DNA from 2 places in the Pontibacillus yanchengensis genome. Region 1 is predicted to be linked to the other one. Evidence: predicted binding sites of a transcription regulator. Region 1 holds the regulator's gene; the other holds the start of a gene.
What was found. The regulator CtsR, encoded in region 1, represses protease genes until heat stress. The targets are predictions, from matches to a motif close to ATGGTCAATAAAGGTCAAACA.

Region 1 (15,857 bases):
AGAAAATCTAAGCTGTAGCTCATAGAAGTCTAGCTCCATTTCACCACTTATGGCTTTAAATTCATTCTTTCTGTCGAAAATGGTTAATTGTTTCTTTGCTAGGTCTTTCGGGAGTGAGATTAGGCTTTTTTTAAAAGAAAGTCTAAGTTCCTGCGCTTACATTTCTAGTTCAAGCGCTAGCAACTTCCTGCTCCTCCTTACGATAAGTCAACATAGAACCGCTGCGTCACGCAGCAACATCGAACTGTCCTACGTCCTGTAGACCACAGTATATACGTTGATAGCAGGACACTTGTGCCTTTCTTTAAGCATGCGCAAAGTAAACATCCTACGCCCCCTCTTTCCTCCTAAGTAGCCACTTCAGATGATCTGCTAAACTAACCAACTAATTTCAGTAAAACAATAGTTTTGTCACTCCCCCAATAAGGGTAAAATATATATACACTTTTAACGATCTCCTTCTTATCATTAGTAACCATACATACTAGTACCTCTACAATAATAGGATTAGAAGACACTTCAATATCAGCTACCTTTAAAAAGAAAGAGGGGGTTTTCTTGTCTCTACAAACATTTATGGATGATTACTTCATCATGATGTTATCTCGATTGGTTACCGCTGTATTACTATGTGGTGTCATTGGCTTTGAGCGAGAAATAAAAAATAGGTCAGCAGGATTTCGTACACATATTTTAGTAGGAGTCGGTGCATGTTTAATGATGCTTCTCTCATTATACGGGTTTGATCCTTTTTTAAATAAGCACGGAAGTATTCGATTTGACCCAGCCCGGATTCCATCTTATGTCATTAGTGGTATAGGGTTCTTAGGTGCAGGTACGATAATGGTTCATGGTATTACTATACGTGGGTTAACTACAGCTGCTTCGATTTGGACAGTTGCAGGATTGGGGCTAGTTATTGGTGCGGGCATGTATGGCCCAGCTATTTTAACGACCATTGTTGTATTAGTTAGCTTGATTGGATTGAATAATGTAGAGAAGCTCGTCAAAAAAAGGTCTAATCCATTTGTGAAAATTACAGCAGACGATACATTGGAAATGAGTGAAGTGATCAAAATCTTTGATAAGTACCATTTACACATATTAACCTTTGAAATAGAACGAGATAAAGAAGGTCAACGAAACATATTTATCGAACTAGATTATCAGAAAAATTTAAATGAAATTTCTTTGTTTGATGAAGTTTCAAGGATATCGAGCGTAAAAAGTGTTTATAGGAATTCATAATTTGTTAGAAAATAATCGTCTTTTGATACTATACAATTCAGAAAATGGTTAAGATAGTACTAGTGTGTTTTGGTTGCATTCTCATTTAAATTTTGTATAATAAAAGTATAGTCAAAGATAGTCAAAGTCAAAGAAGAGGAGGGGGGACCTTGCGGAATATATCCGATATCATTGAAGCTCATCTAAAGGAAATCATTGAGTCTAATAACCAGAATGCAATTGAAATTAAACGAAGTGAAGTAGCTGATCATTTTCAGTGTGTACCATCACAAATCAATTACGTGATTAATACTAGGTTTACAGTGGAAAAAGGATATATAGTAGAAAGCAAGCGTGGTGGAGGTGGCTATATACGAATTATTCGTATTCAGCACCAAGACAAAATGCAGCTTTTGAATGAGTTGATTAAACTAATAGAACCAAGAGTATCTCAGCAAGGCGCTATTGATATAATCGAACGTTTGTTAGAAGAAGAGTTAATAACCGAGCGTGAGGCTAAATTAATGGTTAGTGCAATTACACGTGAAGTATTAGCCGTTCAACTATCATTGCGAGATGAACTTCGATCACGTATTTTGGCTTCGATGTTAGCTACTTTAAAATATAAGGAATAAGGGAGGGAGAAGTTGTATGGAATGCCAAGAATGCCATCAACGCCCTGCAACCTTGCATTTTACACAAGTCATAAATGGTCATAAAAAAGAAGTTCATGTGTGTGAAAAATGCGCGTATGAACAAGGATATATGCCGCAAAATAGTGAGTCATTCTCATTGCCAAATCTTTTATCAGGCTTGTTTAATTTTGACTCCTATCCCGTGTCCCAGTCTCAAGATCAAACATCCTCCTATGAAGCACCACCAAAACTTCAGTGTGAGAAATGTGGTCTAACATATGATGAGTTTACTAGGATAGGCAAATTTGGTTGTGCGAAATGTTATAAAACCTTTGGCGAAAAATTGAATCCAATCTTCCGAAGAGTGCATAGTGGTAATTCTGTCCATGACGGAAAAGTACCTAAACGCATGGGTGGAGATATACATGTACGTAAGCAAATTGAAGAACAACGTCAAAAATTGAACCACTTAATTCGATCAGAAGAATTTGAGGAAGCAGCAAAGGTCAGGGACCAAATTCGGATGTTGGAGAAACAGATGAAATCTGAGCAAGGGGATGGTGATCAATAATGTCCTTGCAGCAATTTATTAACGAAGCAATCAGTCCTTGGATGCAAGAAAATGGACCCGACAGCGATATTGTATTAAGTAGTCGAATTCGCTTGGCTCGTAACTTTGAGCAGGTCCCTTTTCCAATACTCGCAAACCAAGAGGATTTAGATCACATTCTCGATTTTTTTCAACAGGAATATGGCCAGCAATCATTTGGGAACTACCATCAATTTGAGCTAGTGCGCATGAATGAACTGCCATCCATTCAAAAAAGAGTTTTGGTAGAGAAGCACCTAGTGAGTCCTCATTTAGTAGAACATTCGAACCACGGTGCTGCACTAATCTCCAAGAATGAACAAGTTTCTGTTATGGTAAATGAAGAAGACCATATTCGAATACAGCTTTACTTTCCAGGCTTTCAATTAGAGAAAGCATTGAAACAGGCTTCTGAATTCGACGATTGGTTAGAAGAAAAGATAAACTATGCATTTGATGAAGATCGAGGATATTTAACAAGCTGTCCTACCAACGTGGGAACAGGCATGAGGGCTTCTGTAATGATGCATTTACCAGCTCTTGTGATGACCCAACAAATTAACCGAATGATTCCTGCAATCAATCAATTAGGATTAGTTGTTAGAGGAATTTACGGGGAAGGTAGCGAAGCTTTAGGTAATATCTTTCAAATTTCAAACCAGATTACACTTGGGAAATCAGAAACAGATATTGTGGAAGATTTAAAAAGTGTGGTCCAGCAATTAATCGAACAAGAACGAAATGCTAGAAAACGAATCATGGATCAATCAGGTGTTCAGTTAGAAGATAAAATTTTCCGTTCTTATGGAATTTTATCAAATAGTAGGATTATTGAATCAAAAGAAGCATCGAAATGTTTATCTGATGTCCGTTTGGGCATAGACTTAGGATATATTCAACGTATTCCTAAGACGATATTAAATGAACTTATGATTCTCACCCAACCAGGTTTTTTACAACAATATGCACAGAAAAATCTATCTCCAGAGGAAAGGGATGTGCTTAGAGCATCCTTGATCCGAGAACGACTTAAATTAGAAAACAAATATAGTTAGGAGGGAAGCCCTATGATGTTTGGGCGTTTTACAGAAAGAGCACAGAAAGTATTAGCGTTGGCTCAAGAAGAAGCTGTACGTTTAGGACACAACAACATCGGTACAGAACATATCCTCTTAGGATTGGTTCGTGAAGGTGAGGGCATTGCTGCCAAAGCCCTTGGAGCTTTAGGCCTTGCTTCAGATAAAATCCAAGAGGAAGTTGAGCAGTTAATTGGTTCAGGTGATAAAGTATCCCAAACCATTCATTATACTCCACGTGCCAAAAAGGTCATTGAATTGTCCATGGATGAAGCTAGGAAATTAGGTCATTCTTATGTGGGTACAGAGCACATCCTTCTTGGTTTAATCCGTGAAGGTGAAGGAGTAGCCGCGCGCGTGCTAAACAATTTAGGTGTCAGCCTTAATAAAGCGCGCCAGCAGGTACTACAGCTGTTAGGAAGCAATGAGTCTACATCAAATAATTCAGGTAATAGACAATCTGCAAGTGCGAATACACCGACACTAGATTCTCTAGCTCGTGATTTAACTGCAGTTGCAAAAGAAGGAAATATCGACCCAGTAATTGGTCGTAGCGAAGAAATTGAACGTGTTATCCAAGTGCTAAGTCGTCGTACCAAGAACAATCCGGTTCTTATAGGGGAACCAGGTGTTGGTAAGACAGCTATTGCTGAAGGATTGGCCCAGCAAATCATTAACAATGAAGTTCCTGAAATCCTTCGTGATAAACGAGTGATGACGTTGGATATGGGTACTGTAGTAGCTGGTACGAAATATCGTGGTGAATTCGAAGATCGTTTGAAAAAAGTGATGGAAGAAATTCGCCAAGCGGGTAACATTATTCTATTCATTGATGAGCTTCACACATTAATCGGAGCTGGTGGAGCAGAAGGTGCAATTGATGCTTCTAACATCTTGAAGCCATCTCTAGCTCGTGGAGATCTACAATGTATCGGTGCTACAACCTTAGATGAGTATCGTAAATATATTGAAAAAGACGCAGCGCTTGAGCGTCGCTTCCAACCTATTCAGGTAGATGAGCCAAACTTAGAAGAATCGGAGCAAATTCTACAAGGACTACGAGATCGTTATGAAGCGCACCACCGTGTAACGATAACGGACGAAGCAATCAAGTCTGCTGTACAACTATCTGATCGTTATATCCAGGATCGTTTCTTACCAGACAAAGCGATTGACTTAATTGATGAGGCTGCTTCTAGAGTACGTCTCCGTTCTTATACTGCACCACCTAACCTTAAAGAGCTTGAGCATAAGCTAGAAGAGGTTCGTAAGGAGAAAGATGCAGCTGTCCAAAGTCAAGAATTTGAAAAAGCAGCTTCTCTTCGAGATAACGAACAGAAATTACGAGAAGAACTTGATAAAACGAAAGACGAATGGAAAGAAAAACAAGGGCAAGAGAATTCTGAAGTTACAACAGAAGATATTGCGTCCATTGTTTCCACTTGGACTGGAGTTCCAGTTTCTAAGCTTACGAAAGACGAAAGTGAACGTCTTTTGAATATGGAAGATGTGCTTCATAGCCGTGTTATCGGTCAAGATGATGCTGTAAACTCTATTTCAAAAGCTATTCGTCGTGCTCGTGCAGGACTTAAAGATCCTAAGCGTCCGATTGGCTCGTTTATCTTCCTAGGTCCAACAGGTGTAGGGAAAACGGAACTGGCTCGAGCATTAGCGGAAACGATGTTCGGCGAAGAAGATGCCATGATCCGCGTTGACATGTCTGAGTACATGGAAAAACACTCTACGTCTAGACTAGTAGGGTCACCACCTGGATATGTAGGGTATGAAGAAGGTGGCCAATTAACAGAGAAAGTTCGTCAGAAGCCATACTCTGTTATCTTATTAGATGAAATTGAGAAGGCGCACCCTGATGTATTTAATACCCTTTTACAAGTTCTAGAGGATGGTCATCTAACAGATTCTAAAGGGCGTACGGTAGACTTCCGTAACACAGTAATTATTATGACATCTAACGTAGGTGCGACAGAACTTAAGCAAAATAAATATGCAGGCTTTAGTATTGGAGATGCTGATCAAAGCTACAAAGACATGAAGTCTAAGGTTATGGATGAAATGAAAAAAGCGTTCCGCCCAGAATTCTTGAACCGTATAGACGAAATTATTGTCTTCCATTCACTAGAGAAGAAACACATGAAAGAAATTGTGTCTCTAATGGTTAAGCAGCTTCAAAAACGCTTAACAGAGCATGAAGTCGAATTCAACTTAACAGATCAAGCATTGGATAAGATTGCGAATGAAGGCTTCGATCCGGAATATGGTGCAAGACCATTGCGTCGTTCCATCCAGAAGAACGTAGAAGATCTACTATCAGAAGAACTATTAAGAGAAAATATTTCTACTGGTCAAAATGTAACAATTGATGTAGACGAGGATGGCAAATTCTATGTTTCTTCAAAAGAAAGCATCCAAACTTCATAGGGATTAGCTATAAAAATTAGAAATCGGAAGGCGTTCGCCTTCCGATTTTTTCATATATGTATTAGCCTCAACGCATGTAAGCTTTCCTCTATTCCGTTGTTATGCGACCATAAACCTGACCTACCTAATGTAAGCTAGAACAGTCAGCCATAAAGATTCAACCGGAGCAGGCTACAGTATATGCTACCGAGGCGCTTGCGCTTTTCTTTATGTTTTAGGTAGTATCAGAAGTAACACTATTGTTAGAGACAAAGTAATGTTTTTGTAAATACATTGTAACTCATCAAGAGTCTATACGTATGAGATAATGAGAGGAGTATTCTCCTCTTTTAAAGGAGAGATAGATGTGGCAAAGCAAAAAGTAAAGTTTGTCTGCCAGGAATGTGGTTATGAATCAGCAAAATGGATGGGAAAATGTCCTGCCTGTCACCAATGGAATACATTGGTAGAAGAACTAGTATCATCGAAATCAAACAGCAAACATACATTTGTAACAAGTGATTCAAATGATAGAAAGAAACCTGAGAGAATAACGGCTATAGCAACGGAGCAAGAACCTCGAATTGAGACGGATATGCCAGAGGTGAATCGCGTACTCGGTGGGGGTATTGTCCCAGGGTCCTTGGTATTGATTGGTGGAGATCCTGGGATTGGTAAGTCTACTCTCCTTTTGCAAGTTTCGTCTCAGTTAGCTCATAAACAAGTTAATGTTTTATATATATCTGGTGAGGAATCGACGAGACAGACAAAATTAAGAGCCGATCGGCTTGGAACGCTTTCAGACAATTTATTTGTGTTAGCAGAAACCAACATGGTAGATGTATCCAATCAAATTGAACAAATCCAGCCGTCTTTTGTTGTTATTGACTCCATCCAAACTATTTTTAAAGAAGAAGTATCGTCAGCACCAGGTAGCGTTTCACAAGTTCGTGAATGCACAAGTGAATTAATGCGCATAGCTAAGAACAAAGGGATTCCAATTTTCATCGTTGGGCACGTAACAAAAGAAGGCTCCATAGCTGGTCCGCGTTTATTAGAGCATATGGTGGACGCTGTGCTTTATTTTGAAGGTGAAAGGCATCATACCTTCCGAATCCTTAGAAGTGTCAAGAACCGCTTTGGAAGCACTCATGAGATGGGTATTTTTGAGATGAAAGAAGAAGGGTTAAGAGAAGTAGAGAACCCTTCGGAAATTTTCTTAGAGGAGCGCTCACAAGGTGCAGCAGGTTCTACTGTGGTTGCTTCGATGGAGGGGACAAGGCCTGTCCTTGTAGAAATCCAGTCGTTAATATCCCCAACGGCATATGGTAACCCTAGGCGTATGGCTACTGGATTAGACCATAACCGAGTTCCGTTATTGATGGCTGTATTAGAGAAGCGAGTTGGGTTGTTATTGCAAAATCAGGATGCTTATGTGAAAGTGGCGGGAGGAGTCAAACTAGATGAACCTGCTATAGACCTTGCCGTTGCTGTAAGTATAGCTTCTAGTTTTCAAGATAAAGCATCCAAACCCGATGATGTCCTCATAGGAGAAGTTGGTTTGACAGGAGAAGTGAGAAGAGTGGCTCGTATTGAACAGCGGGTGCAGGAAGCAGCAAAGTTAGGATTCAAACGTGCCATTGTTCCAAAGAAAAACATCGGTGACTGGACCTTCCCTGAGGATTTAGAAATCATTGGGGTTAATTCAGTACAAGAAGCGTTAAAGGCAACGTTGGGAGGAGCTTAGGATGGAATGGTATGAGATGAGAGGGTCTATGATTGGAGATATATTACGATTTGTCGCACCAGGCACACCACTTCGCGAAGGGATAGAAAATGTGTTACGAGCAAATACTGGTGGGTTAATTGTGCTTGGTTATAATGAGAAGATGCAACAATTAGTTGATGGCGGATTTCACATCAATTCTTCGTTTACGCCTGCGAATTTATATGAATTAGCAAAGATGGATGGAGCTCTAATCTTGAACGAAGAAGGTAGCGAAATCATATACGCCAATGCACAATTAATACCAGACCCGTCTATTGTATCTACAGAAACAGGTATGCGTCATCGTACAGCTGAACGTGTCGCCAAACAAACAGGTGAATTAGTCGTAGCAATATCCCAACGAAGAAACGTTATCACCTTATACAAGAGCAACTTGCGGTATTCCTTGAAGGATATAGGTGTGATATTGACCAAGGCTAATCAAGCAATGCAGACATTAGAAAAGTATAAAAATGTGTTAGATCAAGGTATTACCAATTTAGGAGCACTCGAGTTTGAAGAGATGGTAACTTTCTCTGAGGTGCTGCAAGTTATGCATCGTATTGAGATGGTCCTTCGTATAAAGAATGAAATACTGAATTATGTGAATGAGCTTGGTACAGAAGGTAGACTTATTCAACTACAGCTTACAGAGCTTGTTTCAAATATAGAGGATGAAGCGGCATTGTTAATTCGGGATTATAGTAAACGCTCTGATTACGAACCGTATTATATGATTCGAAAACTTCAAGAAGTAACCAACAATGAGCTGGTAGAGGATTCCCATATATTAAAATTATTAGGGTATTCGGCCTCAACCAAATTAGAGGACCCCGTTATTCCAAGAGGGTATCGTATTTTAGATAAAATCCCTAGGCTCCCTTCCTTAATCATTAATCATATGGTTAAAAAATTTGGAACTCTAAATGAAATTGTTAAAGCATCCCCAAAAGAACTCGTTAAGGTAGATGGAATCGGTGAAGTACGAGCTTCTAAGATAAAAGAAGGATTAAATAGGATTCAGGAGCAGTTGTTTATCGACCGCCATATCTAAGCAAATTGACACATTATACCTATTTATGGTACGATGTTAGTTTCGTTCATTTGACTATTTTTGTAAAATGTGATACTGTTTCGACATATCACACAGGATTCATGAACTTATTCGATTAATATTTATAAACTTGGCAATACTGCTTGTTAGGAGGTGACCGTGTTGCTAAAAAGGGTCGTGCAATTATTTATTGTTATTGCTGGAGGTACAATTGGGTTTTTGTATCTGCCAGACTTATTAGGCTTACTAGGATTATCAGAACCTACTTGGCTTAACAACCAAGTGACCACAACGATTCTTGGAGCTATTATTCTCTATTTATTAACGTTTTGGTTTGTAGATTACATTGTAGATTTTTTGAGATGGGTGGAAGAAACCCTCGTCAATGTACCGGTAGCTGACTTGTTATTTGGTAGCTTAGGTCTAATTGTAGGTTTGATTGTTGCTTATCTAGTAAACATTCCGTTAACAGATATCAGCATTAACGTCGTGTCGCAGGTGGTACCAATCTTTTTAACCGTTATACTTGGATATTTAGGTTTCCAGGTCGGTTTCAAACGTCGAGATGAATTTATTAACATTCTTTCTGTTGCTACCAAAAAAGAGAAAGAGAAGAAGAAGCACTCTGATAATGAAGAACAGGTTGATGATGAGCCATCTATGAAACATCCGAAAGCAAAGATATTAGATACAAGCGTTATTATTGATGGCCGAATTGCTGATATCTGCCAAACTCACTTTCTAGAAGGTACTGTGTTAATTCCTCAATTCGTGTTAGAAGAGTTGCAGCATATCGCTGATTCCTCTGATGTGTTGAAGCGTAATCGTGGTCGTAGAGGGCTTGATGTCTTGAATCGCATGCAAAAAGAACTCCCTGTAAACGTAGAGATTTATGAAGGGGATTTCGAGGATGTTCAAGAGGTAGATAGTAAGCTTGTAAAACTAGCTAAACTCATAAACGGCGTGGTTGTAACGAATGATTTTAACCTTAATAAAGTATGTGAATTTCAAAATGTTCAAGTATTAAATATAAACGATTTAGCAAATGCTGTTAAACCAGTAGTTCTACCTGGTGAAGAACTTACCGTTCACGTTATTAAAGACGGAAAAGAACAAAACCAAGGTGTAGCTTATTTGGATGACGGTACAATGATTGTCGTTGAAGAAGGAAAAGATTATATTGGACAAACAATTGAAGTATTGGTAACAAGTGTATTACAGACTTCAGCAGGACGAATGATTTTTGCGAAGCCAAAATTACTTGAAAAAGCTTTATAAAAAAGGTATAAACAAATAGAGGAAAACAACAAAAGTGATAACGGGATCGTTATCGCTTTTGTTATGTTTGATAGACTTACTCCAAATAATTACGTAATCTGAAATTAGGATGGATTTTTATGGTCCCGTATCAAATCATAATATTAGCCGCAGGGCAAGGGAAGCGTATGAGAGCGAAGCAAAACAAACAATTTATCTGCCTGGAAGATAAACCTTTAATCGTACATACACTAGATGTTTTTAATGAAGATCACAATTGCACGTCGATTAATTTAGTTATTAACCCGAATGAACAGTCGGAGATGGAAAACCTCATCGCTTGCTACAAATACATGGATAAAGTTAAATTCGTTCACGGTGGTACCGAAAGGCAAGATAGTGTGTACCAAGGGCTTAAAGCATGTGATTCTAAAGAAGGCGTTGTGTTAATCCATGATGGTGCCCGCCCATTTGTAAAAAAAGATAATCTAGACAAATTAACCGAAGAAGCAGAACGCGGGGGTGCTGCGCTGCTTGCTGTTCCTGTAACAGACACGATCAAACGGAAAACTGCTTCAGGTCTGACATCTTTAAATCGTAGTGAACTCTGGGCTGCCCAAACACCACAGGCATTTCATTTTTCCATCATTGAAAAAGCGCATGAACATGCTAAAAATACCGGTTTTCTAGGTACCGATGATGCATCGCTAGTCGAGCAACTCAGATTACCAGTCGAAATTGTACAAGGTAGCTATGATAATATTAAGCTGACAACACCTGAAGATGTCGAGAAAGCTCAGGCTATTTTAAATAAGCGTAGTATGAATGAAGGAGAGTGATGGCATGTTTAGAGTTGGACAAGGGTTTGATGTACATCAGTTTGCTGAAGGTAGACCTTGTATTGTAGGCGGGGTGACCATCCCATATGAGAAAGGCTTGCTTGGTCACTCAGATGCAGATGTATTACTTCATACGGTCGCAGATGCATGTTTAGGAGCGATTGGTGAAGGCGACATTGGTAAGCATTTTCCTGACACAGATCCGGAATTCAAAGATGCTGATTCCCGCCAATTGTTACACCATGTGTGGAAATTAGTCGAAAACAGAGGATATTCCCTGGGAAATGTCGATTGTACAGTTATCGCTCAAGCGCCGAAAATGGCACCCTATATTGAGGAAATGCGTTCAAATATCGCAGGTATATTAGGGACAGAACCTTCACAAGTTAATGTTAAGGCAACCACTACGGAAAAATTAGGGTTCACAGGGCGTAAAGAAGGAATAGCAGCTCAAGCGGTTGTTTTACTTCAGCAATCTGAATCGCTATAATATGGGAGGAAATGAACAAGCATTAACGCATACATCCCATTAGCATGATAAACTAAAGATATACATAAATACGAATGTTCCAATATAGGAAGGAGAAAAAATATGACGAATGAAGTTCGCGTACGCTACGCGCCAAGCCCAACTGGACATTTACACATTGGGAATGCTCGTACAGCCCTATTCAACTATTTATATGCTCGACATCTAGGAGGTAAGTTTATTATTCGTATTGAAGATACGGATGAAAAGCGAAACGTAGCTGGAGGAGAGCAAAGCCAAATGGAATTCCTGAAATGGTTAGGAATCGATTGGGATGAGAGTGTGGATGTTGGTGGAAAGTACGGTCCGTACCGCCAAATGGAACGCCTTGATATCTACCAAAAATATATCGATGAGCTACTTGAAAAAGGTTTCGCGTACAAATGCTACATGACCGAAGAAGAACTAGATGAAGAGCGGGAAGCACAACGCGCCCGTGGGGAAGTGCCGATGTATTCTGGTGCGCATCGCGATTTGTCAGAGGAGCAGCAGAAACAGATGGAAGAGGAAGGTCGTAAGCCAAGTATCCGTTTACGTGTACCTGAGGGACAAACCTACACCTTTAACGATATTGTTCGCGGCGATATCACATTCCAATCTAGTGATTTTGGAGATTGGGTAATTCAGAAGAAAAATGGTACACCAACGTACAATTTTGCTGTTGCTATTGATGATTACTTAATGAAAATTACACATGTATTGCGCGGTGAGGAACACATCTCCAACACACCTAAACAAATGATGGTATATGATGCATTTAATTGGGAAGCACCTAGCTTTGGTCATATGGCACTTATTCTGAATGAGCAACGCAAAAAGCTAAGTAAACGTGATGAGCATATTCTTCAGTTTATTGGTCAGTACAAAAATTTAGGTTATTTACCAGAAGCGTTATTCAACTTTATTACCCTTCTAGGTTGGTCACCAGTAGGCGAAGAAGAAATCTTCACACGAACTCAGTTGATTGATATCTTTGACCCAGAACGCCTAGCTTCTTCCCCGGCTGTTTTTGATCCGCAGAAGCTGAAATGGATCAACAATCAATATATGAAGGCTGCAGACCTTGAACGTGTAGTGGAGCTAGCGCTACCTCATCTGATTGAAGCGGGACGCCTACCTGAAAACATGTCGGAAGACCAACGTACGTGGGCTACTGAGCTAATTGCACTATATCAAGAGCAGATGAACTATGCTGCAGAAATAGTCGAGCTAACTGAATTATTCTTCAAGCAAGAAATTGAATATGATGAAGAAGCGATGGAAGTGTTACGTGGTGAACAAGTTCCAGAAGTACTTGAAACCTTAAGTACCAAACTTGATGAAATGGAAGGATTTGAGCCAGCAGCTATTAAAGCTGCAATCAAAGCAGTTCAAAAAGAAACAGGTCATAAAGGCAAGAAATTATTCATGCCTGTACGTGTCGCCACAACAGGTCAAACACACGGCCCAGAGCTGCCAAACGCTATTTACTTGCTCGGTAAAGAGACGGTACAGGTTCGTTTAACCAGTGCTGTGCAACAATTAAAAGCATAGAAATTCACATTTCACGTAAAGTGTAATATATTAGAACTATCCTATAAGGAACGTAGAAGAGGATAAGTAAAAAGTGGCTTCCATACACAGAGAGAATCGCCATCGGCTGCAAGTGATTCTTTGGATCCCTTTTGAAATGCACCTCTGAGTCTTTTGTTGAAATAAGTACACAAAAGCGGCTTTCTCCCGTTATAGAGAATGAAGTTGGAGAGTCATACAATCAACATGATTCTCAAACAGAGTGGAACCGCGCAAATGCGTCTCTGTGTTATAAAAACACAGAGACGCATTTTTTATTTTCTAGGAAATGAGATGTATTTGGCTTATGTACAACTTAGATAGGTTGAAAGTCTAATAAAATGAATGCAGAAGTAGGAGGTACAGGTATGGGTGGATTGTTTAAAATGTTTAAAGAAGATGTCGATGTAGTGTTTGATCAAGACCCCGCAGCACGAAGCCGTGTTGAAGTAATACTGACATATGCTGGACTTCATGCGATTTGGTCGCATCGTATAGCCCATGCTTGTTATAAGAAGAAGTTTTTCTTTCTTGCACGAGTTATATCTCAAATTAGCCGTTTCTTTACAGGGATTGAAATTCATCCTGGTGCCAAAATTGGCAGACGGTTTTTTATAGACCATGGTATGGGCGTCGTCATTGGAGAGACGTGTGACATAGGGGACAACGTAACAATCTTTCAAGGAGTAACCCTTGGCGGTACAGGAAAAGAAAAAGGAAAAAGGCATCCAACCTTAAAAGATTACTCTCTTGTTGCAACAGGAGCTAAGGTCCTTGGTTCGATAACCATTGGAGAAAACTCGAAGGTCGGTGCTGGCTCTGTTGTGTTACATGATGTCCCAGACCACTCAACAGTAGTGGGTATCCCTGGGCAGGTAGTTGTACAAAATGGAAAGAAAGTTCGTAAAGATTTAGACCATCATAAAATGCCGGATCCGGTAGCAGATCAATTTACTAAAATGGAAAAAGAATTAAATGAACTAAAAACAGAAATACAGGAGCTCAAACAAGGAGTGAAGAAAGATGACAATTAAAATCTATAACACCCTAACAAGGCAAAAAGAGACATTCCAGCCGATAGAAGAGGGAAAAGTAAAGATGTATGTATGCGGGCCTACTGTATATAACTATATTCACATTGGAAATGCTCGCCCAGCTATTGTATTTGATACGGTCCGTCGTTACCTTGAGTATAAAGAATATGATGTGCATTATGTTTTGAATTTCACTGATGTAGATGACAAGTTGATAAAAGCTGCCAATGAACTAGGAACTGAAGTGCCTGAAGTAGCGGAGCGTTTTATTGCAGCTTATAAGGAAGATGTTGGTGCTTTTGGTGTCAAAGAAGCGGTTGACCATCCGAGAGTTACAGAAAACATGGATGAGATCATTGGATTCATCCAAACGTTAATTAATAAGGGTCATGCATATGAGTCAGAGGGGGATGTCTACTTCCGTACACGTTCTTTTGATACGTATGGTAAGCTTTCACAACAATCTGTCGATGACCTACGTACAGGTGCTCGAATTGAAGTAGGGGAGAAGAAGGAAGATCCTCTTGATTTTACATTATGGAAAGATGCCAAAGATGGCGAGATTACCTGGGATAGTCCTTGGGGTGAAGGACGCCCGGGATGGCACATTGAATGCTCAGCTATGGCAAAGAAATATCTAGGGGACACTATTGATATTCATGCAGGTGGCCAGGATTTAACGTTTCCCCACCACGAGAATGAGATTGCCCAATCAGAGTCCTTAAACGAGCAAACATTTGCGAACTATTGGATGCATAATGGGTATATTAAAATAGAAAATGAGAAGATGTCTAAATCACTCGGGAACTTTGTTCTAGCTCACGATATTATTAAAATCCATGACCCACAGGTTATCCGTTTCTTCATGTTAAGTGTTCATTACCGTCATCCGATCAATTTTAGTGAAGAGCTATTAGAAGGTGCTAAAAATAGCTTAGACCGTATTAAAAATGCTTACCAGAACTTAGAACATCGCAAACAAGCGGCAACAAACATGGAACAATCGAAGAAGGAATGGCTTGAAAAACTTGAAAGCTATAAGGCGCAATTTGTGGCTGAAATGGATGATGATTTTAACACCGCAAATGCTATATCAGTATTATTTGATATCACAAAAGATGCAAACGTCTATTTGCAGTCAGATCATACTTCCGTAGATGTCATTGAAGCTTTTCAATCGGCATTAGTTGAATTATCTGGAATTTTAGGTGTCCAAATTGGAGGCCAAGAAGAACTACTAGACGACGAGATTGAAGATTTAATTCAACAACGTATTAATGCTAGACAAAACCGAGATTTTCAAACTGCCGATGAAATTCGTGATGAATTAAAAGAGCGTAACATCATCCTAGAAGACACACCACAAGGTACACGCTGGAAACGAGGGTAAGGATGAACCAACAAGAGGTAGACGTGAAAGAAATGAAAAGCTTAACCCTTGCTTATATGGGGGATGTTGTCTATGAACAATATGTGCGTGAGCACCTTATTCGTGGAGGGAAGGTGAAGCCGCAGCAGCTGCATCAAGCTGCGGTTCGCTTTGTTTCTGGAAAATCTCAGGCAAGTGTATTGCATCACTGGCAAGACGAAGAACTTTTAACTGAATCCGAAGAAAGTGTTGCTCGCAGAGGTAGAAATGCCAAGTCTGGAACGATCCCTAAGAATCTTGATGTTCAGACGTACCGGTATAGCACAGCGTTTGAAGCGTTAGTTGGTTATCTCTATTTTTCAGAACAAAGAGATCGGCTGGATGAATTGGTTAAAAAAGCCATCCAATATGTAGAAGAAAGGGGATCATAATGAAGGATGAATGGATTTTAGGAAAAAACGCTGTTTTAGAATCACTAAAATCAGGACGAGCTATTAATAAGATAATGGTA
Region 2 (15,857 bases), on a different contig from region 1:
AAACGCTTCTATTCAAGAAGCGTTTTTTCTTACAACGTGTGCAAGCGCTTTCGATGATAGGCATATATAAAAGATAAATAAGGTGATGGAGAGGAGAATGGAATTTGTTAGAGCGGTCAGTTACCGTTGAGTTGAAAACAGGATTGCAAGCAAGACCAGCGGCACTATTTGTACAAGAAGCAAATCGATTTAATTCAGATATCTTTCTTGAAAAGGAAGGAAAACGAGTAAACGCGAAAAGTATTATGGGACTAATGAGTCTCGCTGTAGGATCAGGGGAAGAAATTCGTCTCCAGGCGGAAGGTAAAGATGAAGCCGAAGCGTTAGACAAACTTATATCATTCGTACAGGAAGACTAAGTATTTTACTTATTTCTCTAATGTGAAAATATGAACATAAGCAACTTCTCCTAAACTAGTGTGTCGATGTGGAATCGATTCACTGGTTTTTTTGTTTTTAGATAGTTCATATAAAGTAAAACCTACTGGCCAATCTAAAATGTACTTTACCTTTACGCGGTGGAAAGGTGTATGGTTTGTATAGTAGATACAAGAGAGGAGCGTTGCTATGTCTTCTATAGCTTTAGCTTTATATAACGAGCGATATTACAAGCAGTTGGAAAATTACAACTTGCCTGAAGAGATGGTTCATTTTACAGATTCACCTCTTCCGGCCATACATAAGAGTAAACAAGATCAGGAACGGTTTCCGGTTGTTATTGTGTATGATGAGGTTCCGGTGGGTTTTTTTGTCCTACATGGATGGAACGGTGTGCAAACATATAGTGATAATAAACAAGCCCTGTTAGTAAGAGGCTTTTCGATTGATTCTGGATATCAAGGCAATGGTATTGCGACTAAGTCAATGCAGCTCCTTCCGTGTTTTGTGAAAGAGTATTTCCCTGGAAAGGATGAGATCCTTTTGGCCGTTAATCATAAGAATAGGCAGGCACAGCATGTATATATGAAAAGTGGATTTATAGATAAAGGAAAAAGAATAATGGGGCCAAAAGGTGAGTTGCATCTATATCATTTGGACATTACGCTGTAGAAATGAAATGTGAGATTTCAGTCTTTAGGAGGAGGAATATTTTACCTGGAGGTAGTATTATATTCTATAAGAAGAACAATAAAAGGTAAGAGGGAAAGAAGAATACAATTACGATCTCCCCAAGACAGTAATTCATGATATCTTTCTCCTGCTTTTTATATAATAAAGGTGCTTGCTCTTGGAAAAGAGTAGGTATCTTTTTTTACACTTTCAGAAAGGCTACATCCTTAAAGGGTGAAAGTGTAAACTCAAATTAGTCTTAGTGAAGTGGTGAACATGTTAGCCTAGTTGTATATAGCTTTTGTTAGGATGTTTATTTGTAAAGTAGGATAATTAAAAGAGTACTAAATGAATAATGGGTATAAAGAGCAATTTCCACTTAATATTAAAAAAGGGCAGCCATGTTATTATTGATGTGGCTTCTCTTGGCAATTTGGACACTTTTGGTAATGAAAGAGTTTGATTATATTTGAGCAAAGAGGGAATAGAACAGAATGAGTACTGATAGGAGTTGATGTTGTTGGGTTTATTTACGAGAGTAGATACCATCGTAGTAGGAGTTACAGATTTGGAAGAAGCTACAGCATGGTATAAAGATGTACTAGAATTTGAAGTACTCTATCAGACGAAAGAGTATGTAGTCTTACAAGTAGGAGAAGGACAGACGCCTATAACGATTGAGGAAATCGATTTGGCTGAAGTGGCTACCACCTCCACTTATCCAATTTTATTTGCTAATGAAATTGATGCTGTACATAAAACATTACAACAGCGTGACGTTGGTGTGACACCTATAGAAAATGATGGCACGAATATATTTTTTAGCTTCCGAGATCCTGATGGGAATAAGATTGAGGTCTGTTACTTTGAATCATGATATAGAAGGGTGGAGGTTTTGGAGGTACCCGAAAATCGGTATCCTTATAGTATTTTCTAAATTTTATTATAAAAATCCAAATACTTTTTTATTTCATAGTTTTTAACCGGACAAAATATGGAATAAGTATAGGAGTGAGTGTGATAGAGGAGGTTTTTTCATTTGAAACAAGCAATGATAATCGTCAATCCTTCCTCTGGGAAAGAGGATGCGGTTGATTATGTTGAAGATATTCGATCCATATTAACGAATAAAGGCTACGAGGTTCAGGTATCACAAACGGAAAAAGAGCTCGACGCAACGAAGTATTGCCAGGATGCTTGTGAAAAAGAATTTGATTTGGTCGTTTCTCTTGGTGGCGATGGTACATTGAATGAAACAGTAAATGGAATGGTTGATCAACAACATCGTCCTAAGCTAGGCATTATTCCACTTGGTACCGTAAATGATTTCGCTCGTGCCATCAATGTTCCACTTGATCCAAAAAAAGCGATTGAAATCTTACAATCTGACAATACGAGAAGTGTAGATATAGGGCGTTTCAATGATCGCTACTTTGTAAATATTATTGCGATTGGTTCAGTCGCTGAGGCTATATATGAAGTGACACCGGAAGAAAAAACAAAGTTTGGTCCGCTGGCATATATGCTAGAAGGTTTTAAGACGCTAACCCATCAAAAGGAATACCCACTAAAAATTGAGCACGGTGATCAAACATGGGAGGGAGAATCGTTTCTTTTTCTAGCTGCCTTAACAAACTCTACAGCTGGATTTGAAAAACTTACTCCTGAAGCGGAAGTGAATGATGGTGTCCTTCATTGCTATATTATTAAAAAAGTGAATATGGTTCGGCTATCATCAATTGTTACCTCGATTCTACGAGGGCACCTTAAGGATGACGACGATGTTGACTATTTCACAGCCCAAAACCTCCACGTGAGTTCAGAGGAAAAACTAGTGACGAATGTAGATGGGGAAGAAGGAGATTCCTTACCTGTATCTATTGATGTTAGACCTGCGCATATTGAAGTGATTGTGGAATAACAACTAGTTAGGAATTTAGATATGTGTGGGAAACATTAGTAGGGAGAAGCACTTGGTTGATCGGATATGTGCGTGAGTTTGTGATGAAGGCCTACAGGAGGTAGGTAAGTACGATGTTGCTATATGATGAAGCGGTTTTAATCGAACCTCCTTCAACCCAGAACTCCCCCTTATTACGTAGGAGATAAAGGAAACGCGGTGAGCGTTAGCGATTGACGTTGACTTATCTTATCGCTGGGCGCTAGAGCTAGACATGTAAGCGCCTGAAACTTATACTTTCTTTACTTTGAATAAAAAAGCTTGCAGCGACTAATGAACGCTGCAAGCTTTTTTTAACTTTTATTAATCTGTTTTCTTCTCCATTACGCTGTCGATTAAACCGTATTCTTTCGCTTCATGAGCTGACATGAAATTGTCGCGGTCTGTGTCGCGTGCGATAACTTCATAATCCTGACCTGTACGCTCAGAAAGGATTTGATTTAGTTTTTCGCGCATTTTGATAATGCGGTTAGCGTGAATTTGGATGTCTGCAGCTTGACCTTGCGTACCACCTAGTGGTTGGTGAATCATTACTTCACTGTTTGGAAGTGCGAAACGCTTGCCAGGTTCACCTGCTGCAAGAAGGAAAGCACCCATTGATGCAGCCATTCCTGTGCAGATAGTAGATACATTTGGTTTGATAAACTGCATTGTATCGTAGATGGCCATTCCTGCTGTGATGGAGCCACCTGGAGAGTTGATGTATAGAGAAATATCTTTGTCCGGATCCTCTGCGGATAGGAATAACATTTGCGCAACGATAGAGTTTGCTACGTTGTCATCAATGCCACTGCCCAACATAATAATTCTGTCTTTTAACAGACGGGAGTAAATGTCATATGCACGTTCTCCACGGTTTGTTTGTTCAATAACTGTAGGTATTAAATTCATGGAATTTTCCTCCTTTAAATAATTCTGATTTACAGAAAAGTAAGTAACTATGTTTATCATACATGTAAGGTCAGGGAAGGTCAAACAAAAGGTTTTACCTTCGTTCAATCCTAGAAAAAATATATAAATGTTGACTTGTGCATAACTTAATAAGTTTTAGCTGCGGCCAGCGACTAGCGAACTTCCTGCTCCTCCTTACGATAAGTCAACATCGAATCGCTTTCGGTCTTCGTGTTTCCTTTATCTCAAGCAAATCTTCTTTGTGGCAAAAAATCGCCATGACGAGGCTTTGCTTAAGCCTGTCGGGGTGAGGAAGTCACTTGCGCTTTCCTATACTATTCGTGATTTATGTATGCTTTCCCTTCCCTATGTCACATGAGTATGCAAAAATGTAGCACACTACACAATTTTTCCCCTATCTATGGAAGATAAACATAGGAAAGAGGGATTATTTTTTTTGTGAACTGATTTTTTGCAAGGTTTGGTGAAACTGTTGGGTGAGATCTTTCTCTCTTACATGCCATACTGTCCAACCATTCCGTTGTAAAAACTGCTTTTGCTTTTCCATACGGCGTTTTTTAGCAGGATATAGTAAATCTTGTGGTCTATAATACATAATTGCTACTTTCACGTCTAATAATGCAATATCTATAAGAACCTTTCCTACTTTCACCTGAGTGAAGGGGATGTAGCCTTTTAGTTGTAAAATGAAGTACATCTTACGTAAAGAAGTTGATTGTGTAGGGGGATGTTCTGAATAATATTGTAAAATAGGGATAGGATAACAAAAATATTTTATAATGCCGATAAAGAATATCATGAATAAAAATAAAGTCCATAACAGCATACCTGAGCTCATTGTATCACCTCACAAATAGCTTTTCCTAGAGAAGGCATAGGCATGCAAATATAAACTCATACGGAAATTCCCACTTGAATTACAGAAGCTGTAACCCTTATAATAATACTTGTCCTTTTCATGCGCCCGTAGCTCAGTTGGATAGAGCGTTAGATTCCGGTTCTAAAGGTCGGGGGTTCGAATCCCTCCGGGCGCATTATATAGTTGAATGAAAAACCTCTCTAATGCATTTAATGCTTAGGGAGGTTTTTTTTAGGAAACTATAGATATGTTGGCTTGTGTATAACTTAATATGTATAGGGGCCACGTCCAGCTCCCAGAGACTAGCAAACTTCCTGAATCTCCTTACAATAAGTTAACTTCGAACGCTTTCGCTATTTTCTTGAGTGTCTAACGTACTTCTATAAATGTTCGCTAGTGTTTAACCTTATATTCGCGCTAACCGGTCACCCTGAGCTTTTGTTCCTTGTTCCATGGGCTCTTTGATAAATACAATACATGAAAAAAAGTGTGATACCATATAAAAAATACTCTCATAGTTTGGAGTGTGAAAGGTGATGAGTCATAGTAATAAAAGGATCTCCAAAGCCTTATTCTACATCGGTATTGCTGGAATTAGTATTGGTTGTTTGTGTTTTTTCAAGCACCAGGAAGTATCTTTTTAATCTGTACAATGATTGGATTGTTTATAGGAGGGATGTTTGTTGGAGTTTCAGAGGTTATTGCATTACTCGCTAAATCAAAATCAGATTCTCCAAAAGCAAACGGAGTATTTTCATTATAAAATTAGAAATAGTGAAAATGACTCTGCTTCAGGATAACTTGTCTCTACACCTGAGAAACCTTCAAATCGAGATTGAATCCACACATATCAAAGTATATAATTCTCGGAGTGATCAAATCTTAATCGTGAGTAAGCATAAGCGGAATGATGGGGAGATTGTGCACTCTCTTCAGCCATATTTAACAAAGCCAATAACAAAAAAGTTTGATATAATAGTTGTAAACGTTTTCTTATGATTAGGGGCGAAAATTGGTGAAACCACAGTTATCACAAGAGCAAAAGCTTACTTGGAAAATGACACAAAAGTTAAGTCAGGCTATCGAAATTCTTCAATATAATGGGGTAGAGTTAGAGGAATATTTAGAAAAACAGGTGGAGGAGAATCCTCTTTTAGAATGGAAGAAAGGGGAACTTCCTTCTTCAGGTAGTGCCTATCCTGTTTCAGGAGTGCCGGAGAAAGAGCAAGATTTGTATGCGTATATAAAGGATCAGCTTTTAGACATTCCTATGGAGGAACATATTAAACGCGCAGTTGTATATGGGATAGATAGTTTGAATGAACATGGGTATTTTGATGTTGATGTTCAAGAATGGGGAAAAGAGATACAGGCCAATCAAGAAACGATTGAGCAAGCGATACAAATCATCCAGTCGTTAGAGCCGGCAGGTATTGGTGCTTGGTCGCTACAAGAAAGTATTTCGCTTCAGTTACAACGACTCGGATGTGACGCTAATGTGATAGATTTGGTCCACAATAACTTACAACTTGTCGCAGAGCAAGATGTGGAGGCCATTGCTGAAATATATGGCTGTACAAAGGATGAAACTCAAGATGCAATGGAACTGATCCAAGGTTGCCACCCAAGGCCAGGTCTTCAAGTTGCTCCTGTCGAGCAGGACTATATCGTCCCCGATGCATACATATATAAGAAGGAAGGTACATGGGAAGTAGAACTTTCTATCTACAACCAGCCTACCATTGTAATCGATGAATCACTTGTCCACCTATCTGAAAAGAATCAAGAAGCTCAAGCGTTTATCCATGAAAAATATAAACATGCCGAGTGGCTTCAAATGGCAATTGAACAACGTAAAAAGAATGTATTGTCCATCATCGAGGAGATAGTGAATAAGCAAGAATCATTCTTTGAATCAGGACCTATGCAAGTACATGCGCTTCGTTTGCGTGAGATTGCAGATGAGGTTAACTTACATGTGTCTACGGTTAGTCGCGCCATTCGGAATAAGTATATTCAAACCCCGCACGGGATTTATCCAATTAAATTTTTCTTTCAGCAAGGTGTTAAAATGCGAACAGGGCAAGAAGCTTCTTCTTATGCGATCAAACAGTTAATCAAAGAATCGATACAGCTTGAAGATGCAAGGAAGCCTCACTCCGATCAAGCACTAAGTGTGAGGCTTAAGGACGAATTCGGTATTTACCTGTCTAGAAGAACAGTGGCAAAATACCGAAAAGAATTATGTATTCCATCCTCTACAGAACGAAAAAAGAAAGGATGAAGGAACAGATGGGGCAGGAGATTATTTTATATGGAAAAAAAGATTGTCACTTATGTGATGATGCAAAAGGATTATTGAGGGGACTTCAGGAGGAATTTGATTTTACCGTTAAAGAATTAGATATCTATGCAGATGAACGTTTATTAGAACGATATCAAATAATGATTCCTGTGGTAGAAATCGACGGAGAAGAAGTGGATTTTGGGCAAATTAGTGAACATTTAATTAGAAACCGTTTACATCGCAAAAATGCTTAACCTCTTAGTTGCAAGGGAAATGGGGTACTGTTACAATAAACTTGTAAGTAAGCTTGAACGTATTTTTTTGTTCCTTCTGGGACACAATACGTCATAGCGGGACAAAAAACCTCCCGCTGAGGCTTGCATACAGCAAAGGAGCTTTACCATGAGGGCATTAATAGACTTACAGAGTAAACTATTCCCTGATATATTGGAAGTTATGCAAAGAAGGTATGAAATTCTTCATTTCATCCAATTGATGGAACCGATTGGTAGAAGAAGTCTTGCTGACAATATGAAAATAGCAGAGCGTACTGTTCGTTCTGAAATTGATTTCATGCATGAGCAAGGTTTCATTGAGGTTACTACTAAGGGAATGCACTTAACAAATGAAGGCAAGCAAGTTATATTTCAACTCAGTGAGTTTATTAAAGAGCTAAAAGGTGTAACAAAAATAGAGGAACAACTAAAACATAAATTGAACTTACATCATGTGGTAGTGGTTCCTGGGAATAGTGATGAACTCTCATGGGTGAAACAGGAAATGGGTAAGGCATGCGTTCGATACATGAAGCAAGAATTAAAATCGAACGAGACCATTGCTGTTACTGGTGGAGGAACGATAGCGGCGGTAGCTGAAATGATGACTCCATTAGAGAAGGCAAGAAATTGTCTATTTGTACCGGCTAGAGGTGGCCTAGGGGAACAGCTAGAAAATCAAGCGAATACGATTTGTGCTGAAATGGCGAAGAAAGCAAATGGGAACTATCGTTTGCTATATGTACCAGATCCTCTTAGCGAAGAATCCTATCAATCCATTATTGGAGAGCCTTCTGTGAAAGAAGTACTTGAATTAATTCGAGGTGCAAACATTATCGTGCATGGAATCGGTGATGCTATAACGATGGCTGAACGAAGGAAAACTCCTTCAGACGTTATGGAAACAATCCAAAATGGAAATGCAGTAGGTGAAGCATTTGGCTATTACTTTAACCAACAAGGAGATATTGTGCACAAAGTACGCACAGTAGGAATCCAATTAGAAGATTTACAACATACTAATTGTGTTATTGCGGTAGCAGGTGGTCGGTCAAAAGCCCAGGCAATTTCATCCTACTTCCAACAAGCACAATCAAATGTACTTATCACAGATGAAGGTGCAGCAAAAGAGTTACTAAAGGGAAATTCCCTTTAATATAAAATATCCAAGAATGCTCAAGGAGGAATTTTTCATGGCAATCAGAATTGGTATTAACGGTTTCGGACGTATCGGACGTAGCGTATTCCGCGCAGCTTGGAACAACGACGAAGTAGAGATCGTAGCACTAAACGACCTTACAGATGCAAACATGTTAGCTCATCTTCTTCAATATGACACTGTACATGGTACATTCGCAGAAGATGTACAAGTGAACGGTAAAAACCTAGTAGTAGGTGGAAAAGAGATTACGGTTCTATCTGAGCGCGATCCAGCTAACTTAAGTTGGGGCGAGCAAGGCGTTGACATCGTAATCGAATCAACTGGCCGCTTCACGAAGCGCGAAGACGCTAAGAAGCACATTGATGCAGGTGCTAAAAAAGTTATCATCTCTGCTCCAGCTAAAGGCGAAGACCTTACAGTTGTTATGGGTGTTAACGAAGGTGACTACGACAAAGACAACCACCACGTTATCTCAAACGCATCTTGTACAACAAACTGCCTAGCACCATACGCTAAAGTACTTGACGAGAAGTTCGGTCTTAAGCGCGGTATGATGACAACTGTTCACTCTTATACTAGTGACCAGCAAATCCAAGACGCGCCTCATAAAGACTATCGTCGTGCGCGTGCGGCAGCTGAAAATATCATTCCAACTACAACTGGTGCAGCTAGTGCTGTAGCGAAAGTTCTTCCACAACTAGATGGCAAACTTTCTGGAATGGCAATGCGTGTTCCAACGAAGAACGTTTCTCTAGTTGACCTTGTAGCAGAACTAGATCAAAACGTATCTGCTGAAGACGTTAATGCAGCTCTTAAAGAAGCAGCAGAAGGCGAACTAAAAGGCATCTTAAATTATACAGAAGAAGAACTAGTATCTAGTGACTACAATGGTAGCACTGCTTCTTCTACAATCGATGCAGCTTCTACACTAGTAATCGAAGACAACATGGTAAAAGTTGTTTCTTGGTATGACAACGAGTATGGCTATTCAAGCCGTTGTGTAGATTTAGCTGTTTATCTAGCTAACCAGGGCGTTTAATTCTACAGATAAGCAGGATTTATTCCCTTGAAAATCGTATTAAGATAAGTGAGACCATCGCAAAGTGAAGGGGGAGTACACCTCCTCCTTTGCGATGTTTGTTTGAAATAGTGTTGAAAAGAATGGAAGCACACCATAACTTTACCATTTCGGCATCTTTTCATTTCTGTTTCAAATCCTTGTTACACGTTTGCTCATCAAGGAAAGATGGGAACGTACATACAGGGGAATACAAAACACATTCCAAGGTAATAAAAAAGGAGGTCCTATTCCCGTGAACGTGAATGAAAAGAAGTCCATTCAAAACGTAGATGTGAAAGGGAAAAAGGTTTTTTGCCGCGTTGATTTCAACGTACCAATGCAAGATGGGGAAGTAACGGATGATACTCGTATCCGTGCAGCAATTCCAACCATTCAGTATTTAATCGAACAAGGTGCAAAAGTAATTCTTGCAAGCCACCTTGGAAGACCAAAAGGAGAAGCGGTGGAAGAGCTACGACTAGATCCAGTAGCGAAACGCCTAAGTAACCTAATGGACCGTACCGTTACCAAAACGGACGAAGCATACGGTAGCGAAGTAGACGAGGCGATTTCCCAGATGGAATCAGGCGATGTACTACTTCTTGAAAATGTTCGCTTCTACCCAGGCGAGGAAAAGAACGATGCAGAATTAGCGAAGCAATTTGCGAATCTTGCAGACGTTTACGTTAACGACGCCTTTGGTGCTGCTCACCGTGCACATGCTTCAACGGAAGGTATTGCGCACCACATTCCAGCAGTAGCTGGCTACCTAATGGAAAAGGAACTGCGTGTCCTTGGAAATGCGTTACAAGACCCTGATCGACCATTTACTGCTATTATTGGTGGCGCCAAGGTTAAAGACAAAATTGGCGTAATTGATAACTTAATTGATAAGGTAGATAATCTAATTATCGGCGGTGGACTAGCTTATACGTTTGTGAAAGCGCAAGGCTATGAAATCGGAAAATCCTTACTAGAAGAAGACAAAATCGAAACAGCGAAAGAATATATGAAAAAAGCTGAAGAAAAAGGCGTTAATTTCGTTATGCCTGTAGACGTTATCGTTGGAGACGACTTCTCTAATGATGCGAATACGCAAACCGTAGATATCAATAGCATCCCAGCAGATTGGGAAGCAATGGATATCGGTCCAAAATCCATCGAAAAGTATAGCGACATTGTGAAAAACTCTAAGCTTATTATCTGGAATGGACCTATGGGCGTTTTTGAACTAGAAACGTTCGCTAACGGTACAAAAGGTGTAGCAGAAGCTCTAGGTCAAACAGAAGGCTATACTGTAATTGGCGGCGGTGACTCTGCAGCAGCTGTTGAGAAGTTTGGTTATTCTGATCAAATGGATCACATGTCCACAGGTGGCGGAGCTTCCCTAGAGTTCATGGAAGGTAAAGATCTTCCTGGTGTTGTAGCTCTTAACGACAAGTAAGCAACTGAATAACAGAACGACAGGCATAGAGCCTCTAACACGTTTGAAAAATTGAAAAGACGAGGTGACATCATGCGTAAAAAAGTGATTGCAGGTAACTGGAAAATGAACAAACTTTTAAATGAAGCTGAAGATTTCGTTACAGATGTAAAAGGTGACGTACCTTCCTTCGATCAGGTTGAGACCGTTGTGGTAGCACCATTCACACATCTTCATCCACTTGTTCAAAAAGCAGCAGGTAGTGACGTGAAGATCGGTGCTCAGAACATGTACCACGAAGATAGTGGTGCATTCACAGGTGAAGTTAGTCCAGAAATGCTAAAAGACATCGGAGTAGATTATGTAGTATTAGGTCACTCTGAGCGTCGTGAGCTTTTCGCTGAGACAGATGAATCTGTTAACAAGAAAGTACATGCTTCCTTTAAACACAACCTTACTCCAATCGTATGTGTTGGTGAGTCTGACGAACAACGTGAAGCCGACCAAGCAAGTGAAGTCGTAGAAGCACAAGTGAAAAAAGCACTTGAAGGCTTAACGAATGAACAAGTACAAGATGTCATTATTGCATATGAACCAATCTGGGCGATTGGCACAGGCAAAACAGCAACAGCTGAAGATGCGAATGCAATGTGTGCTCACATTCGCAACGTTGTGAAAAGCTACGCGAACGAAGAAGCTGCTAACCGACTACGCGTTCAGTACGGTGGAAGCGTGAAGCCAGCTAACGTAGAAGAGTTACTTGGCCAATCTGACATTGATGGTGCACTAGTAGGTGGCGCAAGTCTTAAAGCTGATTCTTTCTTACAATTAGTGGAGGCAGGCAAACATGAGTAACAACAACTTAGCAGCTCTCATTATCCTAGATGGATATGGACTGCGTGAAGAAGAGTACGGAAATGCTGTTAAACAAGCGAACACACCAAATTTCGATCGTCTTTGGAATCAGTACCCACATACGCAGCTTACTGCTAAAGGGGAAGCTGTTGGCCTTCCAGAAGGTCAAATGGGGAACTCCGAGGTTGGTCACTTAAACATTGGTGCTGGTCGTATTGTGTATCAAAGCTTAACACGCGTGAACATGTCGATTCGAGAAGGCGACTTTTTCGAAAATGAACGCTTTATCGAAGCAATTGAAAACGCGAAGCAAAATGATAAAGCATTACACCTATTCGGTTTGTTATCTGATGGCGGCATTCATAGTCATATCGAGCACTTATATGCATTGCTTGAAATGGCAGCCAACCGTAATCTTGAGAAAGTCTATATACACGGATTTTTAGATGGACGTGATGTAGGGCAGAAATCTGCCAAGCAATATATTGAAGCACTTCAAAATAAGATGGAAGAACTAGGTGTGGGAGAATTAGCTACTCTCTCCGGCCGTTATTATTCCATGGACCGAGACAAACGCTGGGACCGCGTGGAAAAGGCCTACCGCGCAATGGTTTACGGTGAAGGTCCTGCATATCAAGATCCTATCCAGCTTGTAGATGATTCGTACGCAAACGAAATCTATGATGAATTCGTGCTTCCATCTGTATTAACAGATGAAGACGGTAACCCGCGTGCGACGGTGGAAGATGAAGATTCCATCATTTTCTATAATTTCCGTCCAGACCGTGCAATCCAAATTTCTCGTACGTTTGCAAATGAAGATTTCCGAGAATTCGAACGTGGTGACAAAGCACCACAGAATCTTCATTTTGTGATGCTAACAAACTTTAGTGAAACCGTTGATGGCTACGTTGCCTACAAACCAGTAAATCTGGATAACACAGTAGGCGAAGTACTTGCCCAAAACAACATGAAGCAATTGCGCATTGCTGAAACGGAAAAATATCCACACGTTACTTTCTTTATGAGTGGTGGACGTGAAGCAGAATTTGAAGGAGAAGAACGTATCCTAATCGATTCTCCTAAAGTTGCAACATATGACTTGCAACCAGAAATGAGTGCGTATGAAGTGACCGATGCTCTGCTCAAGGAACTTGATGCAGACAAGCAAAACGCAATCATCCTTAACTTTGCGAACCCTGACATGGTTGGTCACAGTGGAATGATGGAACCAACGATTAAGGCAATCGAAGTGGTGGATGAATGCTTAGGAAAAATCATTGATAAAATTACCGAGAAAGGTGGACATGCTATCATCACTGCAGACCATGGTAATGCAGATGAAGTAACAACACCTGAAGGAAAAGCAATGACAGCTCATACGACGAATCCTGTCCCAGTAATCGTAACAAAGGACGGTATCGAATTACGTCATGGAGGAATCCTAGGAGATCTTTCTCCAACGTTACTGGATTTACTACAGGTAGAATTGCCAAAAGAAATGACAGGCCAATCCTTAATCAAAAAATCTGATCAATAAAAAGGGAGAGTTATTCATGCCATATATTACAGACGTTTATGCACGTGAAGTATTAGATTCTCGTGGTAATCCAACAGTTGAAGTAGAAGTGTACACCGAATCTGGCGCTTATGGTACAGCACTAGTACCAAGTGGTGCTTCTACAGGTGAATTCGAAGCGGTTGAATTACGTGATGGCGACAAGAATCGCTATGTAGGTAAAGGCGTTACACAAGCCGTGGAAAACGTAAACGAAAAAATCGGACCAGAGCTACTAGGCTTTGACGTTACTCGCCAAGTTATCATCGACCAAGTGATGATCGAGCTTGACGGTACAGACAACAAAGGTAACCTTGGTGCGAACGCTATTCTTGGCGTATCTATGGCTGTAGCACATGCAGCTGCTGACTTTGTTGGTGTACCTCTTTATCAATATCTTGGAGGATTCAACGCGAAGAAACTTCCAGTACCAATGATGAACATTCTTAACGGTGGAGAGCACGCTGACAACAACGTAGACATTCAAGAATTCATGATCATGCCAGTTGGCGCGCCAACTTTCCATGAAGCTCTACGTACAGGCGCTGAGATTTTCCATGCACTTAAGAAAGTATTAAACAATAAAGGCTATGGAACTGGCGTAGGTGACGAAGGTGGTTTCGCACCGAACCTAGGTTCAAACGAAGAAGCTCTATCTACAATTATTGAAGCGATTGAAGCTGCAGGCTACAAGCCAGGCGAAGAAGTTCAGCTTGCAATGGACGTTGCCTCTTCTGAAATTTATGAAGACGGCAAATACAACCTTAAAGGCGAAGGCGTAACACGCACTGCTGAAGAAATGGTTGACTGGTATGAAGAGCTAGTAAACAAATACCCAATCATCTCTATTGAAGATGGTTTAGATGAAAACGATTGGGAAGGTACCAAGCTTCTAACACAACGCATTGGCGACCGTGTTCAACTAGTAGGTGACGACCTATTTGTTACAAACACAGAGCGTCTAGGCCGCGGAATCGAAGAAGGCGTTGGAAACTCTATCTTAATCAAAGTGAACCAAATCGGTACACTTACAGAGACATTCCAAGCTATCGAAATGGCAAAAGAAGCAGGCTACACTGCAGTTATCTCTCACCGTTCTGGTGAAACAGAAGACGCAACAATTGCTGACATTGCGGTTGCAACAAACGCAGGTCAAATCAAAACAGGTGCACCATCTCGTACCGACCGCGTAGCAAAATACAACCAGCTACTACGTATCGAAGACGTACTAGCAGGCACTGGCGTTTACGCTGGTAAGAAAGCATTCTACAACCTTAATAAGTAAGGTTATTTATAGGAAAAGCCTCTCTGCAAGTCAGAGAGGCTTTTTTTTATCGTCTAGAAAATTATAAGCGGATTGAGGTTGTGGACAACTTTGAGAAAGTGAAGTGGCCACGCCCAGCTACTAGCAAACTTCCTGCACCTCCTTACGATAAGTCAACATCGAATCGCTACCGCTCTTCGTGTTTCCTTTATCTTAAAAGGATTTTGAGGAAGTTCGATTAAAATCGCTACGTCACGTAGCAACATCGAACCAACCTACGTCCTGTAGGCCGCAGTTTGTACGTCGCTAAACGGGCGCTTGCGCTTTTGTTCCGTTTATGGAATAGTAAACAAGTATGATAAAATCAAGAAAGAGCTAAGACTTATTTGTACGAGATATAGATGTGGAGGTCACTATGCTAAGCAATATTCCTATTTTCACCCTTATCATGATTCTTGTTGTACTAGCCATCCCTATCTATTTAGCAGTATGGGCGTATAAAGATGCGAAGCAAAAGGATAAAGGTGCTGTTTACCCGGTGGTGGTTTTCTTAATGGTGCTGTGCTTACCGTTTGTCGGCATCTTCCTGTATGCCATGTTTCGAAATCGATAACATTGTAGGCTTTCTTATATAGAAAACCATCGTTGGAATCGTTTCATTCTAGTGAAACGTTACCAACGATGGTTTACTTTTTACTTGCAACTCGACTATGATTAGCATTCTCTCGCCCTAAAGCACGGTTCAACAACAATTGCATTTCCTCACGATCAGAGGGAGACACCTCAGAATCATCCTCATGCCATTCCAGTAATTGCAAGCTAAAATAGTTCCTAATTCTTCTAAAGTAAAACGTACTGTTCGGGAATTTATCAAGATATCCCCGAATCGTGTTCCGTCGAGCGTAACTCCATCATAACGCTTATAGGATAACATAAGTGATGATAGTGTCGTAATGATGGGTGTGGTCGTATAGTGCACTACTATTGTTTAAGCACCAGGTGTAGGAGCAGCTCTTTGGCCTAGTTCTTGGTCCAGAATTAACAGTGCAGCAGGGTTATTATCAGCAATCGTAAGGCGATCTACAATCGTTTGGGATTGGGCTACTTCTTCTACTTGTTCTCTCAAAAATTGCTGAAGTAAGTCAGCTGTTTGCTGATCCTTTTGGTTGGTAAATGTATAAGCTTGACGATA

Region 2: clpP (ATP-dependent Clp endopeptidase proteolytic subunit ClpP) is a predicted target of CtsR. The motif match lies at 3,968-3,988, and genes of this name have one in related genera.

Annotation. Positions count from the first base shown of each region.
Region 1 covers NZ_WMEU01000011.1:47,185-63,041, reverse strand. Annotated here, with positions in the region: gene GLW08_RS20100 (MgtC/SapB family protein) at 598-1,248, shown strand; gene GLW08_RS20095 (CtsR family transcriptional regulator) at 1,398-1,862, shown strand; gene GLW08_RS20090 (UvrB/UvrC motif-containing protein) at 1,879-2,433, shown strand; gene GLW08_RS20085 (protein arginine kinase) at 2,433-3,506, shown strand; gene clpC (ATP-dependent protease ATP-binding subunit ClpC) at 3,519-5,966, shown strand; gene radA (DNA repair protein RadA) at 6,313-7,692, shown strand; gene disA (DNA integrity scanning diadenylate cyclase DisA) at 7,694-8,767, shown strand; gene GLW08_RS20065 (PIN/TRAM domain-containing protein) at 8,930-10,045, shown strand; gene ispD (2-C-methyl-D-erythritol 4-phosphate cytidylyltransferase) at 10,165-10,863, shown strand; gene ispF (2-C-methyl-D-erythritol 2,4-cyclodiphosphate synthase) at 10,868-11,353, shown strand; gene gltX (glutamate--tRNA ligase) at 11,456-12,925, shown strand; T-box leader at 12,970-13,193, shown strand; gene cysE (serine O-acetyltransferase) at 13,312-13,977, shown strand; gene cysS (cysteine--tRNA ligase) at 13,967-15,367, shown strand; gene GLW08_RS20035 (Mini-ribonuclease 3) at 15,370-15,777, shown strand; gene rlmB (23S rRNA (guanosine(2251)-2'-O)-methyltransferase RlmB) at 15,777-15,857, shown strand, end outside.
Region 2 covers NZ_WMEU01000003.1:455,870-471,726, forward strand. Annotated here, with positions in the region: gene GLW08_RS12040 (HPr family phosphocarrier protein) at 105-359, shown strand; gene GLW08_RS12045 (GNAT family N-acetyltransferase) at 568-1,050, shown strand; gene GLW08_RS12050 (VOC family protein) at 1,571-1,927, shown strand; gene GLW08_RS12055 (diacylglycerol/lipid kinase family protein) at 2,090-2,971, shown strand; gene clpP (ATP-dependent Clp endopeptidase proteolytic subunit ClpP) at 3,314-3,961, opposite strand; gene GLW08_RS12065 (hypothetical protein) at 4,350-4,760, opposite strand; tRNA gene GLW08_RS12070 (tRNA-Arg) at 4,883-4,956, shown strand; gene GLW08_RS12075 (hypothetical protein) at 5,386-5,544, shown strand; gene rpoN (RNA polymerase factor sigma-54) at 5,797-7,065, shown strand; gene GLW08_RS12085 (glutaredoxin family protein) at 7,074-7,322, shown strand; gene GLW08_RS12090 (sugar-binding transcriptional regulator) at 7,471-8,499, shown strand; gene gap (type I glyceraldehyde-3-phosphate dehydrogenase) at 8,537-9,544, shown strand; gene GLW08_RS12100 (phosphoglycerate kinase) at 9,843-11,009, shown strand; gene tpiA (triose-phosphate isomerase) at 11,082-11,843, shown strand; gene gpmI (2,3-bisphosphoglycerate-independent phosphoglycerate mutase) at 11,836-13,383, shown strand; gene eno (phosphopyruvate hydratase) at 13,400-14,686, shown strand; gene GLW08_RS12120 (hypothetical protein) at 15,081-15,278, shown strand; gene GLW08_RS22150 (hypothetical protein) at 15,352-15,483, opposite strand; gene GLW08_RS12130 (ferritin) at 15,654-15,857, opposite strand, start outside.